3 regions of the Algoriphagus confluentis genome follow, and region 2 is predicted to be linked to each of the others. Evidence: riboswitches for the same ligand, from Rfam matches in the RefSeq annotation. Region 2 holds a riboswitch; each other region holds the start of a gene.
What was found. A riboswitch is a leader RNA that binds a small molecule or an ion and turns the genes downstream of it on or off. The one in region 2 is predicted to bind S-adenosylmethionine.
Positions count from the first base shown of each region.

Region 1: another riboswitch for S-adenosylmethionine. It lies ahead of AAA943_RS05370 (homocysteine S-methyltransferase family protein); the one in region 2 lies ahead of AAA943_RS06035 (O-acetylhomoserine aminocarboxypropyltransferase/cysteine synthase family protein).
Region 3: another riboswitch for S-adenosylmethionine. It lies ahead of AAA943_RS10090 (trans-sulfuration enzyme family protein); the one in region 2 lies ahead of AAA943_RS06035 (O-acetylhomoserine aminocarboxypropyltransferase/cysteine synthase family protein).

Region 1 covers NZ_BTPD01000003.1:146,112-152,023, reverse strand. The annotation lists gene metH (methionine synthase) at 1-2,044, opposite strand, end outside; gene AAA943_RS05370 (homocysteine S-methyltransferase family protein) at 2,037-3,092, opposite strand; SAM riboswitch class I at 3,165-3,264, opposite strand; gene AAA943_RS05365 (hypothetical protein) at 3,349-4,665, opposite strand; gene AAA943_RS05360 (PAS domain S-box protein) at 4,726-5,912, opposite strand, start outside.
Region 2 covers NZ_BTPD01000003.1:291,780-297,691, forward strand. The annotation lists gene AAA943_RS06030 (homoserine O-acetyltransferase family protein) at 1-762, opposite strand, end outside; gene AAA943_RS06035 (O-acetylhomoserine aminocarboxypropyltransferase/cysteine synthase family protein) at 776-2,080, opposite strand; SAM riboswitch class I at 2,251-2,361, opposite strand; gene AAA943_RS06040 (carbonic anhydrase) at 2,446-3,099, opposite strand; gene AAA943_RS06045 (SulP family inorganic anion transporter) at 3,096-4,637, opposite strand; gene argH (argininosuccinate lyase) at 4,865-5,912, opposite strand, start outside.
Region 3 covers NZ_BTPD01000006.1:42,128-48,039, forward strand. The annotation lists gene AAA943_RS10080 (SDR family NAD(P)-dependent oxidoreductase) at 1-696, shown strand, start outside; gene AAA943_RS10085 (GntP family permease) at 708-2,039, opposite strand; gene AAA943_RS10090 (trans-sulfuration enzyme family protein) at 2,200-3,366, opposite strand; SAM riboswitch class I at 3,460-3,564, opposite strand; gene pth (aminoacyl-tRNA hydrolase) at 3,626-4,186, opposite strand; gene AAA943_RS10100 (50S ribosomal protein L25/general stress protein Ctc) at 4,268-4,840, opposite strand; gene AAA943_RS10105 (ribose-phosphate pyrophosphokinase) at 4,867-5,793, opposite strand.

The DNA of each region.
Region 1 (5,912 bases), 150 kb from region 2:
CGAATACAATTGCATCATCGTCCTGACGCTTTACCGGGAAAAGACCGAAAACTGCTTTGGCATGCAACCACTTTTCAGAAATGATCCTATCCAGCATGGCTTGAGCATCCTCATAAAGTTTTTTGGCTTCTCCACCCACAATGGGGTCTTCCAAGATTTTTGGGAATTTCCCACTCAGCATCCAAGTACTGAAAAAGGGCGTCCAGTCGATATATTTTCTCAGCACATCCAAATCCAACTCCTCCAATATCATTTTTCCCATGACTTTTGGCCTTACCGGCTCGTAGGTACTCCAGTCTAGCTCCACCGGATTAGCCTTCGCCTGTTCGTAGCTAACCATTTGTTTGACGGACTGTTTGGCTTCGTGATCTTCTCTCAGCTGCCGATAGGTCTCTTTGATCTGGAATCGGTAAGCTTCTCGGGTTTCCTCGGAAATAGCCTCTCCAGCAATAGGCACAGATTTGCTGGCATCAGTCACATGAACCACAGTCCCCGAATACACTGGATCAATTTTGACAGCCGTGTGAATTCGGGAGGTAGTGGCTCCACCGATCAAAAGCGGAATCTGTAAACCCTGACGCTCCATTTCGGAGGCCACATTGACCATCTCATCCAAGGATGGTGTGATCAATCCACTCAGTCCGATGATGTCTACTTTGTTTTTGACTGCTTCATCGATTATTTTCTGAGCATCTACCATCACCCCCAAATCAATAATTTGGTAGCTGTTACATGCCAAGACGACCCCAACGATGTTTTTCCCTATATCGTGGACATCGCCCTTCACTGTAGCTAGGAGAATCTTCTTCAACGAAGATGCTTCCTGCCCTTCTTCGGGCAATGGCATAAATGGCTCCAGATATGCTACTGCTTTTTTCATCACCCGGGCGGATTTGACCACCTGAGGAAGAAACATTTTCCCCTCTCCAAACAAATCTCCCACAACATTCATCCCATCCATGAGCGGGCCTTCGATTACTTTTAGAGGATTGACCAATTCCTGCCTGGCGGCCTCGGTGTCCTCGACGATGAAGTCCAGAATTCCTTTGACCAAGGCATGCTCAATCCTTTTGGCTACAGGATCAGATCTCCATGCTTCGTTGACAACTTCCTTTTTATCTGCTGCTTTGACCGTTTCGGCAAAATCCAGCAAACGCTCTGTCGCGTCTGACCTTCGGTCAAATAGAACATCCTCTACCCTTTCGAGCAAATCCTTTGGAATGTCATCGTAGACTTCAAGCATGGTTGGATTGACGATTCCCATATCCATACCATGATGTATAGCATGGTAGAGAAAAGCGGCATGCATAGCTTCACGAACCCGATCATTTCCTCTGAAGGAAAAAGAAACATTGGACACACCCCCACTCACTTTGGCACCGGGAAGATTTTCCTTGATCCATTTTGTAGCCAAAAAGAAGTCCAGTGCATTGCGTCGATGCTCTTCCATTCCTGTGGCAACCGGGAAAATATTCGGGTCGAAAATGATATCCTGAGGATTGAATTTGACCTGATCCACCAAAACCCGATAACTACGCTGGCATATCTCAATTCGGCGATTGTATGTATCTGCCTGTCCTTTTTCGTCAAAAGCCATGACTACCACCGCAGCTCCAAACTTCTTGATGGTCTTGGCTTGTAGGATAAATTCTTCCTCCCCGTTTTTGAGGGAAATCGAATTGACAATCCCTTTTCCCTGCACACACTTCAGTCCTGCTAAGATGATACTCCACTTGGAGCTATCGATCATGATGGGAATTCGGCTGATTTCCGGCTCCGAAGCGATCAGGTTGAGGAAGCGGGTCATGGCATATTCTCCGTCCAGCATGCCCTCATCCATGCATACGTCCAAGACCTGAGCTCCGCCTCTGACTTGATCCAAAGCGATATCCAGGGCTTCATCGTATTTACCATTCAGAATGAGCCGGGCAAACTTCTTCGAGCCGGTGATATTGGTCCGCTCGCCGATATTGACAAAATTGATGTTTGGGGTGAAAACCAGAGGCTCCAGTCCCGATAATTTCATGTAGTCTTGCTTAGGCATTGCTTTCCTCCTCTTCCAATTCTAATTCTTTTTTTCTAGGCTGAAATTCGGCTGCCATTTTTGCCAAAGCACGAATATGATCCGGGGTGGTTCCACAGCATCCTCCCAAAATATTCAGCATTCCTTCTTTCAAAAAATCCCTGACTTGATCGGCCATTTCATTCGCTCCCTGATCGTATGCGCCAAATTCATTTGGCAAGCCAGCATTCGGATAGGCAGAAACATAGAAAGGTGCTTTTTGCGAAAGCACTTTCAAATAAGGTCTTAATTCCTTTGCTCCCAGCGCGCAATTTAAGCCTACCGAAAGCAAGGGAACATGGGAAACAGAAATCAAAAAGGCCTCTGTGGTCTGTCCAGAGAGCGTTCTTCCGGAAGCATCCGTGATGGTCCCTGAAATCATAATCGGAATCCCCCCTTCTCTAGGGTCTAGCGGGATGTTCCTTTCTTCATACACTTCCTGCACGGCATAAAGCGCTGCTTTTGCATTGAGCGTATCAAATATAGTCTCGATCAAAATGATATCTGCCCCACCATCCAACAGTCCTCGGACCTGCTCTGAATAAGCTTCCGCAAGTTGGTCAAAAGTAATCGCCCGATACCCGGGGTCGTTGACATCTGGAGAAATGGAAGCTGTCCTATTGGTAGGCCCCATGGCTCCGGCTACAAATCGGGGTTTGGAGGAATCCAGTGCTGTAAATTCATCAGCTACTTCCCTTGCGATTTTGGCTGATTCAAAGTTGATCGCATAGGCCAAATGCGGAAGCGCATAGTCTTCCTGAGCGATGGTAGTACCGGAAAAAGTATTGGTTTCAATGATATCAGCACCAGCTTCCAGGTATTCCCTATGGATGGCTTTGATGATATCAGGTCTGCTTAATGAAAGGAGATCATTGTTCCCTTTCAAAGGTTTGGGATGATCGGCCAGTTGAGAAGTTCTGAAATCATTTTCATCCAGGGTATAGCGCTGAATCATTGTGCCCATCGCACCATCCAATATTAGGATTCGCTTTTCAATCGCTTGGAGTAGGACTTCGGTTCGGTTTTGCATGGTAATAGTTTCTTCAAATCAAAAAGCAAATCGAGCAAAACACGGAGAAAAGTACGGAGAGGTATTCTTTTCCGCTCATCTTCTTCCGGCATATCCGGAATGGGAGTTAGCACCTTGTTATCAGGTTGCTAAGACGTCGTAGGGCCCTTCCCTCGGTCTTTCTCGATAAGCTGGACAAAAATAACAGCAAAAAGGGAATTCCAATCAACTGAAGGAAGTAAAACTTGGATAAAAACAGAATTCAACTTTATCTCAACTAAGGCCGAACCCCTATTCCAAAAAGCAGGTAGCTTCCTGACATGTATTGATTCATAGAGATCTCTCCAAGACTATATCCCGGAAAAGCCAACTCATATCCGGCGGAAGCTGAAAACACCAAGTCAAAAAGCTTTCTTTTGGTAAGAGGCAATCCATACTCCAAAAAAACTTCGGGCTTGATCATGACTCCTGAGCTTCGGAGATATCCGTCAAAATATCGATCTTCCAAAAGTTCTGGAAAATCCGGTTTGTTTACATCGCTTAGTGTATATCGAAGATTGCCGTAACCCAGACCTCCCAATGCCCCCAATGCAAAATTCTCAAATTGAATCAGTTTAAAGCCTCCATTGGCGTAGACCCGAACACTATTCAGGCTATGTTCTTGAAAATTGCTCGCTTGTCCACTCATCGCAAGATTAAATACGTCCACTCCGTAGAGCAATCCTTCGGTATCACCCAGGATTCTCAACCCCCAATTGGAGGGTTTTCCTTCCAAGGGCTGATAGCCAAAGGATTCAAGGTAGCCGTTCAGTGCGTCAGGCTTGGTATTGTGAACCCCCCGCACCAAAGAAATTCCTATAGTAGCATCTTTATAAAAGAAATTGCGTTCAGGAAGTGAAATCCCGGCCCCGACCCGGATAAAAGCACCTGACTGGGCATTGTCAAAAGCTATCCCATTCATATTCCAGGAGTTTTCGATCGGGCTGAAAGAATAACCTCCCCTCGCCATAACCTGAAGTGCTTCTTTTCTTCCCGGAATAGGAAAGTCATAACTCAGCTGAAAGCCGATTTCGGTCAGGAAGTTGCCAAATTGAGAAGTTCCCTGATGGATATCGTTTTTCCGAAGGATAAATCCCTGCTGGGAATCAAGAAGAAATAGCTCAAGATTTCGATCCTGCTCCTCTGGGAGCATCTGAAAGTTCATGAAACCAAAACCCAAGCCCAAGTAGTGGATCAATTGAAACCTGCCCTCTTCCGTCATCGAATAGCCTATATTCAGAAGAGCCCGGGTAGTCCGGTACCTAATCCGCATATCGTCCAGCTGACTTGCTTTCCCTGTATGCTGTCCCAGATCAAACCCCAGCACAAAATCATTGATTCTGGTCTGGTACCCCAATCCGATACTGGAATACCTATTTCTCAAAGAGGACAGACCTCTTTCATTCAGCATTTGATTAAACTGGGTAAGATTAGCTCCCGAAAAGCCCGAGTAAGCATAAAATGTGGGTCGCTTATTGATCAATTCTTGGGAGAAAGAACTTCCAAGACAACCAACAAACAGGGTAGTAAGAAAAATCCTAACTAAGGTAGACATGAAACAGAAAGGTCAAGATTTAAATCAGCCAGCAGGATGGCAAAATTTATGCTAAACCCTTCATTCGAGGTTTTCTTTTGTATTGAGATACTTGAAAATTTTTTCATAGAGCCCTTCAGGTGAAAAAGGTTTGGGAATATAGTCGTTGAATCCGGCTACAGCCAACTCATCTTTGATTTCATTGATGGATGCTGCCGTCAATGCCAAAATGGGAACTTTGGATTTTCTTTCGTGGGCAAGGCCCCTAATTATTCTAGCGACTTCAAACCCGTCCAATTCAGGCATCTGCAAATCCAACAAAACCAAATCAAAATCCCCGTTTTCGAAGGCTTGAAGCGCTTCTTTTCCATCTGCCGCAATGATCCAGCTTCCCGTATTCCATTTGGTCAAGAATTTCCGAATCAAAATCTGATTGACCGAATTGTCCTCAGCGACCAAAATAGAGGCATGTTGAAGCGATCGTTGATTCTGAATCAAGGTCTTCTCCAAAGCCTTGGCCCTTTCGTCGTCAAATTCAAACGGAATGGTAAATTCAAAGACACTTCCTCCACCCGACCGGGAATGGACTTTAATCTCGCCTCCAAACAGTTCAACCAGGCGCTTTACAATGGCTAAACCCAGCCCTGTACCTCCATATTTTCGGCTGGTACTCGATGAGGCTTGAGTAAATGCCTCAAAGATCGTTTTGACTTTGTCTTTGGGTATTCCAATTCCCGTGTCCTCAAATGAGAATTTGATCTCTGTGATGTTGTCTTGGACAAACTCTCTTGAAATTTGGATTCTGACAAACCCTTTTTCAGTAAACTTGATTGCATTAGAAACTAGATTGTTCATCACCTGACCCAAGCGGAGCGCATCTCCGTAAATCACCTGAGGAATAGATTCATCCACTTCACAGGAAATTTTCAGCCCCTTTTCATTAGCTAAAAAGCTATGAGAATGGACGATCCGGTGTACCATGTTTCGGATTTCAAAAGGAGCCTTTTCCAATTCGACTTTACCGGAATCAATCTTATTGTAATCCAGAATATCGTTGATCAGTGCCATCAGGTTCTCTGCGGAGAATTGGAGTGTTTTCAGATTCTCCAATTGATCCGGACGGGGGTCTTCCTCCATTAGAAAATGGGCCAAACCGATTACTGCATTCATCGGAGTCCGGATTTCATGACTCATGACCGAAAGGAATTGGGATTTTGCCTGAGAGGCAAGTTCTGCTTTTTCTTTGGCGATGAAGAGTTCTTTCTGCG
Region 2 (5,912 bases):
TTTGGCTAATTTTTGACCTTGATATCTGAGGTAGGAAGCCGCCCGAAAATCCTCAAGTTTTTCTTCCGTATCCGTTTGTTTTTTCTTCAGATCACCGGGGTGGCGGTAACTCAGCATGGCGATAGCCCGGGCCGTTTCTAGCCCTTTTTTCCCTGCTTCGGGTGTATGGGAACCCCAGGAAGGGTCGGATTCAATGGCCATCCTTTGGGCTTCATTGAATCCGATCACCCATGGGCTGGTTTTGGCCGTTGAGGCCAAAATGACTGCATTTTTAAGCTTCTTTCCCAGTTCAACGGCCCATTCTAAAGCTACTTGCCCTCCAAGTGAACCCCCAATCAGGGTATGGATTTGGCTCAGGTGAAGGTGAATTCTCAGCGCCTCCAAACTTGCCGCCAAATCTCTCGGTGTCAATTGAGGAAAATCATAGAAATAGGACTGCCCGGTGTCTGGATTGACACTGAGTGGATTGGTAGATCCATAACTGCTTCCTAGGAGGTTGACACAAATGATGAAATGCGAAGCAGGATCGAAGAATTTCCCGTCACCAATCAACCCTTCCCACCATTCAGCAGCATGGGAGTTGCCGGTGAGGGCATGGACAACCCAAATCGCATTGGACTTATCCGGATTGAGTAAGCCGTAGGTGGTATAAGCTAAATGGTAAGATTTGAGCACTTGTCCCGATTCCAAGACAAGAGGTTCTTCGCTGTGAAAGGTGTGTTCAATCATTGTAAATTCCCTAGGGGAAAGAAGAAATTCCATCCGCAATTAAGGTTTATAGTTTGTCGAAGGCCAGTTGTAAGTCTGCTTTGATGTCTTCAATGTGCTCAATTCCCAAAGAAAGCCGCAACAAGGTTGGGGTAACTCCCGCCGCAAGCTGCTCTTCTTCACTCAGCTGCTGATGGGTTGTGGCTGAGGGCTGAATAATCAGGGTCTTGGCATCACCCACATTAGCCAAATGTGAAATAAGCTCGAGATTATTGATAAATGCAGAAGTCGATTCTTTGTCTCCTTTCAGTTCAAAACTCAAGACCCCTCCAAAACCATTCTTGAGGTATTTTTTGGCTAAAGCATGGTAGGGAGAGGAAGGTAATCCGGGATAATTCACTTTGGACACCTTGGGATGAGACTCCAGCCAAGAGGCGATTGCCAAGGCATTTTCGACTGTCCTTTGCACCCTTAAGGAAAGAGTTTCTATGCCTTGGAGAAGCAAAAATGAATTGAAAGGGCTAATAGCAGGTCCAAAGTCTCTAAGGCCTTCTACACGAGCCCGGATTGCAAAGGCAATATTGGGAAGGCCTAAAGGATTGTTTTCTCCAAAAATCTCCCAAAAATTCAAGCCATGATATCCTTCAGAGGGTTCGGAAAATTGAGAAAATTTCCCGTTTCCCCAGTTAAAATTGCCGGCATCGACGATTACTCCTCCGATAGAAGTACCGTGTCCTCCGATCCATTTGGTGGCAGAAGAGGTCACGATATTGGCTCCATGGGCTATCGGCTTGAACAAGTACCCTCCTGCACCAAATGTGTTGTCTACGATAAGCGGGATGTCATGTTTTTTTGCCAAAGCCGCAATCGCTTCAAAGTCGGGAATGTTGAATTCCGGATTTCCGATGGTTTCCAAATAAATCGCTTTGGTTTTTGCATTGATCAGCTTTTCAAAAGCTTCCGGAGAGTCTCCTTTGGCAAATCTTGCCTCGATTCCTATTCTTTTGAAAGCAACCTTGAATTGGTTGTAAGTTCCTCCATAAAGAAAAGAAGTAGAAACAAAGTTTTCCCCTGCTTGGAGTATATTATTTAATGCCAAAAACTGGGCAGCTTGTCCTGAACTGGTGGCTACAGCGGCCACACCGCCTTCCAATGCTGCAATTCTTTTTTCGAAAACATCCGTCGTGGGATTCATGATTCGGGTGTAGATATTTCCGAATTCTTTCAATCCAAATAAATTGGCACCATGCTCCGCACTGTTGAAGGTGTAGGACGTGGTCTGATAGATGGGTACTGCCCGGGAATTGGTGGCCGGATCAGGTGCTTGTCCAGCGTGAAGCTGAAGGGTTTCAAATCGATAGTTACTTGACATGGTAAGTAGGGTTAAAGGGTTAAAAGACGATTCAATGAGTTGGTATGTGACTGGCATTTGGCAGCCAAAGAAATTAATTGCAGGGCAGCTAGTTTTCTTCCCTGCAAAGAAGAAGGAAAGCCAAGAAAGGATAAGGGAAGAAGGGAAGCTTGTTTGATCATACCGCAAGGAATTTATAGTTCCGAAGAAGACCCTCTTCTCCGGCAGGAATGGGCACCTTTCCACTTTGGAAGGTTGCCAGAGGGTCGTAGAGCCTGTCTCTCGCCTCTTCTTTATAAATCCCTGCACAAAAAGTGAAAGGATACAACAAAGTAAACAGGGCTTTTTGACAATCCCAAAAATTAATTCCTAAATCGACCGTAAAATCACAAAATCGGATTCAACTGATCGTCAGAATAGCGAAAGATAGGATGTACATTTTCGAGGTCGGGAGTAATCTTGACCAACTCTTTGACCAATCCATCCTCCAGTCCGTAAGCCCATCCGTAGACATGCGGTGCTTTACGTTCTTTCCAGGCTTTTTGGATGATTGAAGTTTTTATCAAGCCCTGGCATTGTTCGATGACATTAAGCTCCACCAGGCGATTTACCTGTTTTTTATGATCGGAAATAGATTCAATTTCCGCTTGATAAAGCTTGTAAACTTCTTTGATGTTTCTGAGCCATTTGTTGATCAAACCATAGGAATGATGGGAGATTGCTGCCTCAACTCCTCCGCATCCATAATGACCGCATATGATAACATGCTCCACTTTCAGAACCTCAACCGCGTATTGGAGTACAGAGAGTAGATTGAGATCAGTATGGACCACTACATTGGCGATGTTTCGGTGAACAAAGACCTCTCCAGGATCTGTTCCGGTAATTTCGTTGGCAGAAACCCGGCTGTCTGAGCACCCGATCCAAAGAAACTTGGGCTTTTGTTGATCAGCGAGTCGCATGAAAAAGTCCCGATCGTTTTGGGTTTTTTCCTCAGACCAGGCCTTATTCTGAAGTAGAAGTTTTTCGTAGGGATTCATAGGCGTTTGGTCAGATGGTAGGGGTAGCCTTCGATGGTGATTTCAATGTTTTTGGAAGGACAAGATTGGATAAAATCATCCAAAACCTCCCTGATATCACTGTCTATAAATCTCGCCTTATGTGCGTTCAGAATTACTTTTGCGCCTTCGGGAATTTCTGCCAACTTTTTGAGGAGGAATGGCTTGTTTAGAAAAGATACATCTTTTTGGAGTTTGAGCAAGTAGTTTCCATTGAGCTCTGTTATGGTGAGGGCCCGCTGAAAATTGCTTTTCACCACAAAAAACAACCCAAAAACCATCCCGATTCCTATTCCAATCAGTAAATCGGTAAAGAGTATGGCCAATAAGGTGACCATAAATGGGATAAATTGATTCCATCCTTTCTCATAGACTCCTATGAAAATCGAAGGTTTGGCCAGTTTATACCCTACGACAAACAGTACGGCAGCAAGACAGCTTAGCGGGATTTTATTCAGAATTCCGGGTATGGATAAAACCAAAATGAGGAGTAAAAATCCGTGAAAAATAGCAGAGAGCTTGGTCTTTGCTCCAGATGAAATATTTGCCGAACTGCGGACAATAACGGCCGTGATAGGAAGACCACCTATAAGTCCTGAGAGGGAATTTCCCGCTCCCTGAGCAATCAATTCCCGATTGGTGGGAGTGATTCGCTTTTGAGGATCCATTTTGTCCGCAGCATCGATACTGAGCAAAGTCTCAATACTTCCCACTACAGCGATAGTGATAGACACGATCCAGAATTGCGAACTGGTAATGAGACTGAAATCAGGAAAAGTAAGAAGTCCGGAAAGCTCATTCAAGGAGTTGACTTGAGGAATAGTCACCAATTGCTCTCCTCCTAGCTTCCATTCCGGTTTCCAAACCCCGTAAGCTTCATTGATTCCCAAGCCTATGAGTACTGCCCAAAGTGCCCCCGGAATGAGGCCAAAAAAGGAATGATTTCCAATCCTGGGATTTTCAAAAAGAATCAAAACCAAAAGCGCCGTGAAGACTATGGGCAAGGCTCCGGGACTGTGATACTGTATGGCATAGCCGATTTCTGTAATCGTATTATGCTGGTCCGCCTGAAGGAAAGATTCATCTCCCATGGTGTCTTTGTCATAGCCCAAAGCATGGGGAATCTGCTTCAAAATCAAAATCAAACCAATGGCCGTGAGCATTCCTTTGATAACCGAATGAGGAAAAAAATAACCCAACTCACCCGCTCGGGCTATTCCTAACAGGATTTGCAGTAGTCCTGCGATCAGGACCGTTCCAAGGAAGAGCTCGAAGCTTCCCAATGAAGTGATAGAATCCAAAACTATGACGGTAAGGCCAGCAGCCGGTCCGCTCACACTGATCTGAGATCCTGAAATCATTCCAACGACAATGCCACCTATTATTCCTGCGATAAGGCCAGAAATGGATGGAGCTCCACTGGCTATAGCAATCCCTAAACAAAGGGGCAAAGCCACCAGAAAAACCACCAAACTGGCTTTGAGATCACTTTTTAAATTGGCTCCGAAATAGCGATCCATGGAAAAAACTCGAGGGGTTAAAGACTTACTATATGTGAATTCAAAGGTGAAAATAAAGTTTTATGATTGCCCGCTATCCCGCCAGTAATTCATAATGACCTCGACTTGGTTCGATTATGCTCACCGACCTTCGCTCAGCCTCCTGATTTGCAGAGAATTTTAGGAAGGAGAAAAGCAGTCCTTCATATATAGTTTTATTTTCATTCAAAATTTCAACATTCAGATTCCTACCCTTTGGCTAACAGCGCATTCATGCATCCATTGATCTGCTCGAAGGAAAAAGACTGAATTTGTTGATCCATTTGTTCTTGTATTTCCTCCAGACACATGTTGCCCAAGCTTCCTTCATGGGTATGTTTGAGGTTACTTTGGTCAGGGTGGAAATTTCCTGCCTCGATATCTAAGCCCACCTTTTTGTACGCATCCCGGAAGGGGACGCCCTGAAGGACCAAGTCATTGACTACCTCTACGGAAAACAGGTGCTTGTAAAAGGGGTCCTTGAGAATGTCCTTTTTGATCTGCACAGAGCTGAGCATAAATGAGCTCATTTTCAGGCATTCCCTAAGTGAAGCCATTCCAGGAAAGATCTCTTCCTTGAGCAGTTGCAAATCTCTGTGATAGCCTGTGCTCATATTGGTCAAAAGAAAACCCACCTTGACCGGAATACCCTGAATTTGATTGGATTTGGCACGAATCAACTCAAAAACATCTGGATTTTTCTTATGGGGCATAATACTGCTGCCTGTAGTGAGATTGTCAGGAAATCCGATAAATCCAAAATGTTGATTCATGAAAAGACAACTATCGGTGGCCAATCGATTGAGCGTAGCTGCCAATCCGGCCATTGCAAAAGACAGCGTTCGTTCCGTTTTGCCTCTGGAGTTTTGGGCGTTAATCACATTATAATGTAAATCAGCGAATCCAAGAAGCTGAGTGGTCATCTTTCTATCCAATGGAAAGCTGGACCCGTACCCGGCAGCCGAACCCAGCGGGTTTTTATTACTTAGGTCAAAAGCTGTTTTGAGAAGAGCAATGTCTTCTGCCAAACCTTCAGCGAAAGAGCCAAACCACAATCCAAAAGAGGAGGGCATAGCCAGCTGGGTATGAGTATAACCTGGCATCAAGTCCATTTTGTGCTTATCAGCCAGGAGGATCAGCAATTGGAAAAGTTTTTGGGTTTCCTCAACCAATTCTTGGATTGCAGCCCGATAGAAAAGCTTCAAATCCACCAAAACCTGGTCATTTCTGCTGCGCCCACTGTGTAATTTCTTTCCT
Region 3 (5,912 bases), on a different contig from region 2:
GCCATGGCAGCTGGATTGGCCTCTGCCGGTGCTGATGTGCTTCTAGTCAGTAGAAAGGCCGAGGAAGGCAAAGAGGCAGCCGCAGAGATTGCTGAAAAGTATGGAGTAAAAGCCCTGACCTTTGCCGCGGATGTCACCGACCAAAAGGCAATGGAGGCTATGGCAGCTTTTGCCATGGAATCTTTTGGAAAAATCGATGTGCTCATCAATTCAGCAGGCATCAATATCCGGGGAGCCATAGACGAGCTGAGTCAGGAGGATTTTGATCAGGTAATGAAGGTCAATGTCACCGGGACTTGGTTGGCTTGCAAGGCGGTAATTCCCCAAATGAAAAAGCAGGGAAAAGGATCCATTATCAACCTAGCCAGTACCTTGGGCTTGGTTGGCTTGGCAAATAGAACCCCCTATACGGCGAGCAAAGGTGCGGTGGTTCAGATGACACGTGGCTTAGGCTTGGAACTGGCCCCGTGGAATATTACCGTCAATGCCATTTGTCCCGGGCCATTCCTCACGGAAATGAACCTGCCTATTGCCGATACCGAGGAAGGGAAAAAGTTTGTCGTAGGCGCTACGGCTTTAGGACGCTGGGGAAGGCTTCAGGAGATCCAAGGGGCAGCGATATTTTTGGCTTCCGATGCCGCCACCTACATGGTGGGGTCCATGGTGACTGTGGACGGTGGCTGGACTGCAAGGTAAGTGTTGTTTTTCTACTTGATAAATAGGGTGAGGATATAGACGATGGTGATTGCGGTACTACCTGCGATTAGGGTTCCTAAGCTATGGGAAAGGTTGCCTTGCTTAGTGGTCATGCCAGAAAGTTGAGTGACTACCCAAAATCCGCTGTCATTGGCATGGGAAATTCCCAAAGCTCCTGCACCGATCGCTACGCAGGTGAAAACCTTCATGATTTCACTATCCAGACCTAAAGGTCCCAGAATCGGGGCTATGATGGAGGCCGTTGTAATCATGGCAACAGTGGTGGAACCTTGGGCCGTTTTGAGTCCAAAGGCAATCAGAAAAGGAAGAAAAATCCCCCAGTTGGCATCACTCATCGTGGAGGTGACCAAATCACCCACTCCGGAGTTCTGAAGCATTTTCCCGAATACAGCCCCTGCACCGGTAATCAAGATCACTGGTGCTGAGAGTAAAATAGCCTCTCCTACCCATCCGGAGGCTGAGAGTAGCTTTCTGTCAAATTTTTTGGGTAGGGTAAAGGAAAGGATGGCTCCAATCAGCAGGGCTATTACTGGTGTTCCCAGAAACAGGATGGCTTTGATCAATGTCCCTTCACCAAGAGGTTTGGAAGGATAATTGGCGATAGAAGCAAGAATAATCAAGGTAAGAGGAATCAGTACCGGTAGAAGAGAGGAAAAGAAGCTGGGGCGGTCAGATTTGGCTATGGTCTTTTCATTGGCAGCGATGACCGGTCTCAGCGGGATTTTTGAAACCCATTTTTGGACAAAGAACAAGAGTGGAATCAAAGTGATTAGAGAAACCAAACCTCCATAGAAAATGACCTGTCCCAAATCCGCTCCCAAAATCCCTGCAGTGGCAATAGGACCTGGCGTGGGCGGAACCAATGAGTGACTGGCCATAGCACCAAGGGATACCGCTACAATTGTCGCTGCATAGGAAAGGGTGCTTTTTGCGGAAAGGGATTTAGCAATGGGATTCATCATGATGATGGTACTGTCTCCAAATACCGGAATGGAAAGAATCCAACTGCTGAGCATTAGGGAAAGGTTCACGGATTTTTCACCCACCCAGCGGAGTACTTTTTCTGCAATCACCATGGCTCCTCCGGTTTTTTCCAAAAAAGTACCCAAAATAACCCCTAGCAAAATCAGCAACCCTACGCTACCCAAAACTCCTCCAAATCCTTCAGAGATCGACTTGATGATCAACTCCGGCTCCATGCCCATCATCAATCCATAAATGATGGCTCCTACAAACAGTGCCAAAAAAGGGTGAATATCAAACTTGATGATGGCAACTAGAATCAGGGTCAATGCGACCAGAATAATCAGGAGTGTGAGCATCTTGGGTTCAAAGGTTGGAGTATGGGTTTTTCCAAAGGAGGAAAAAGTGAAAGCAAAAAATTAAAGAAAAATCAGGGAAAACCAGCCCCTCCAGTGGAAAAGTTGAAAATAGAAAGCCGACTGAAAAAATATCCAGTCGGCTGATGAACTGAGTCTACTCTTATTTTGACTTTTCCAGGGCTTGTTCTACATCCTGAATGATATCATCTGAATGCTCCAAGCCAACCGAAAGGCGGATCAATCCATCTGAAATTCCCACTTTGGCGCGTTCCTCTGCAGAAAGCTTGCTGTGGGTAGTAGAAGCGGGATGGGTGATGATGCTTCGGCTGTCCCCAAGGTTGGCTGTCACCGAGATCATTTTCAGCTGGTCAATAAATCGCTGTGCTCTGGCCACTCCTCCTTTGAGGGAGAGGGTGATGATTCCGCCTCCCGCTTTCATTTGTTTGATTGCCAGGTCGTGTTGAGGATGGGAGGGGAGGAAGGGGTATTTGACTGCTTCCAAGTGGCTATTTCCTTCAAAATATTCTGCGATTCGAAGGGCGTTGGCACAATGGCGGTCCATTCTTACTGCGAGTGTCTCCATGCTTTTAGCCAAAATCCAGGCATTGAAAGGGGATATGGATGGTCCGGTATGCCGGGTGAAAAACTGGACCTCTTTCATGAGGTCCTTTTTCCCCAGAATCAAACCTCCCAATACCCTTCCCTGTCCGTCGATGTATTTGGTCGCACTGTGGGTGACGATATGTGCTCCCCATTTGGCCGGCTGCTGAAGATATGGAGTAGCAAAGCAGTTGTCCACTACCAAAATCAACCCATGGGCCTGAGCAAATTTCCCCGCCCATTCTAAGTCGATGATTTCCAAGCCTGGATTGGACGGAGTTTCGATAAAGAGCATTTTGGTGTTGGGCTGGACCAGTTTTTCCCAATTTTGGCAATCTGAAATATCTCCATAGGTGGAGGTGATTCCCCATTTGGGGAAAACCCGGGTTAATAGCTGATGGGTGGATCCGAAAAGGGAGCGTGAAGCCAAAACATGGTCACCCTGCTGCAAAAGAGAAGCAATGCTCCCGAACATGGCCGCCATACCAGAGGCTGTGGCGATTCCATCATCCGTTCCTTCTGCCGCACAGACCTTTTGGATCAGATCTGCGGAGTTGGGATTGGCATAGCGCGAATAAATATTCCCCTGAATCTCGTCGGCAAACATGGCCCGAGCCTCCTCAGCTGAGTCAAAGGTGAAGCTGGAGGTAAGAAAGATGGGCGAGGAGTGTTCCTTTTCGTTGGTTCGGCTTTGGATTCGAATAGAATCTGTTTCAAAATGGCTCATGGCTTTAGGTATGGATAAGTATGGGCTTCAGGGGTGAAAAAAGAATTTCCCTAAGCAGAACCTGAACCAGAAAGAGGGGTAGATTAATCCGCCAATTTATAGTTCCCGCTGAGGGTAGGACTTGGCACCTTTCTCCTTGGCTGAAGATGGTTGCCAGAGGGTCATCGAGCCTAGTCTCTCGCCTCTTCTTTATAAATCAGTCACCTGAAGTGATGCAAAGAAAAAGGGAGAATTGGGTATTTCCAAATCTCCCTTGCAATCAGTCGTTGAATTGGGTCATAGTTTGGGCGATGCCGACGGTGCAAAACCCTTGAATCATGGATATCGCCCGATCCATCATCTCAGGTAGCTCCTCAAACTCTCGGGGCGTAAATCTTCCCAAAACATATTCTACTTGCCTTCCTTTTGGGAAGTCGTCGCCAATCCCCATCCGTAATCGGGGATAATCCTGTCCACCCAAAAGCGCTTCAATATTTTTTAGCCCATTGTGTCCTGCTGAGCTGCCTTTTCCCCTCATGCGAAGTTTTCCAAAGGGAATGGCTACATCATCCACTAAGACCAGGATGTTTTCCTTGGGCACATTGAGTTCTTTCATCCAATAGTTGACTGCTTTGCCACTTAGGTTCATGTATGTGGTAGGCTTGATGAGATGTAGGGTTCTTCCTTTGTGTTTGATCTCGGCTTTGAAGGCCAGTCGGTCACTTTTCCACGCGGCCCCTTCCTTATCCGCCAATCTATCCAAGGTCAAGAAGCCGATGTTATGTCGGGTGAGTTCGTATTCTGGGCCGATGTTTCCCAAGCCCACAATCAAATATTTCATATTCTATCCGGTTCAAGCTTGTGAAAATAAAAAATCCTGCCCGATAAAGGGCAGGATCTTAATAAACTGTTGGTAATTGAATTACTCAGCCTTTTTTCCTCTAAGTGCTCTCGGAATACCGATGGTCACGATGGATACATTAGGAGAGGTAAGGATTTCATATCCTTCAGGATTCAATTCACCTACTTTGAAAGATTTACCCAAGTCGAGGTTGGAAATATCAGCTTCGATAAAGTCAGGAAGGTTTTGAGCCAATCCTTTTACTTTCAATTTTCTGGTTTTGAATTCCAACTTACCCCCTTTTGCAATACCTGGAGAGCTTCCTGTGATTTTGACAGGAATCTCAAACTTAATCGGCTTGTCGTTGGTGAAAGCCATGAAGTCTGCATGAAGCAATACTTCGCTTACCGGATGGAATTGAGCTTCTTTCAAAACCGCCTTCACGATAGTTCCTTCGATGTTCAATTCCACCAAGTGAACGTCCGGAGTATAGATCAAGTCCCTGAACAGGATGGCAGGGGAATGGAAATGAATTTGTTCAGGAATACCTGGACCGTAAACCACGCAGGGTACACTGCCGGTATCTCTGATCTCATTCAAAGAGGCACTGTCGAGATTTGCTCTTTTAAACCCTATAATCTCTAGTGTTTTCATATGTATTTGTATTTAAAATTGGTTTCTCAGATAAATAGCGAGCTGATTGAAGTATGTCCAGTGACGGCATGAATGGCTTTTCCAAACAGCTCGGCTACAGTGAGGACGCGGATTTTCGGAGAGGGTTGCCTTAGGGCTATGGTGTCGGTGATGACTAATTCTTCCAAAACGGAGTTTTCGATGTTTTCGAAAGCATTTCCTGACAAGACACCGTGAGTCACAATTGCCCTTACAGAAGTCGCACCTTTTTCTTTAATGATTTGGGCAGCTTTGCAGAGAGTACCTGCAGTATCAACCAAATCATCGACTAGAATCACATCTTTACCCTCTACATCCCCGATTACCTGCATGGAGGCGATCTCGTTGGCTCTTTTTCTGTGCTTATCACAGACCACCATTTCTACTTCAAAGTGCTTGGCGTAGGATCTGGCCCTTGCAACACCTCCCACATCGGGAGCTGCAAAAATCATATCCTTGAGCCTAAGCGTGCTCAAATAGGGCGCAAATATAGCTGATCCATTCAAATGATCCAATGGGATATCAAAAAATCCCTGGATTTGTCCTGCATGAAGGTCGCAGGTCATGATTCGGTCTGCACCTGCCGAGGTAATCATGTTGGCGATCAATTTAGCAGCGATGGATACCCGTGGTCGGTCTTTTCTATCCTGCCTAGCATATCCAAAATAGGGGATCACCGCACAGACCTTGTATGCACTTGCCCTTTTTGCGGCATCGATCAGAAGGCAGAGCTCCAGGATGTTGTCACTGGGAGCATTGGTACTTTGGATGATGAAGACGGTGCAGCCACGGATGGATTCATCAAAACTTGGGGACATTTCTCCGTCACTGAACTTAGAGAGAGTAAGGTCACCAAGCTTTTTTCCGTAACTCTTGGCAATTTTTTCTGCTAATTTTTCACTGCTTGATCCGGCAAATATTTTTACCTCTGACATAGGGGAATTCGGGTTGGTGGAGGAGTTCTTTGGTAGACAAAAGTAATGATTTTTGAAGGAAGGGGTAAAAGGCTAAGGAGAAAATCAAAATTTGCCGGCTTTAATTGGGTGAAAGTCCT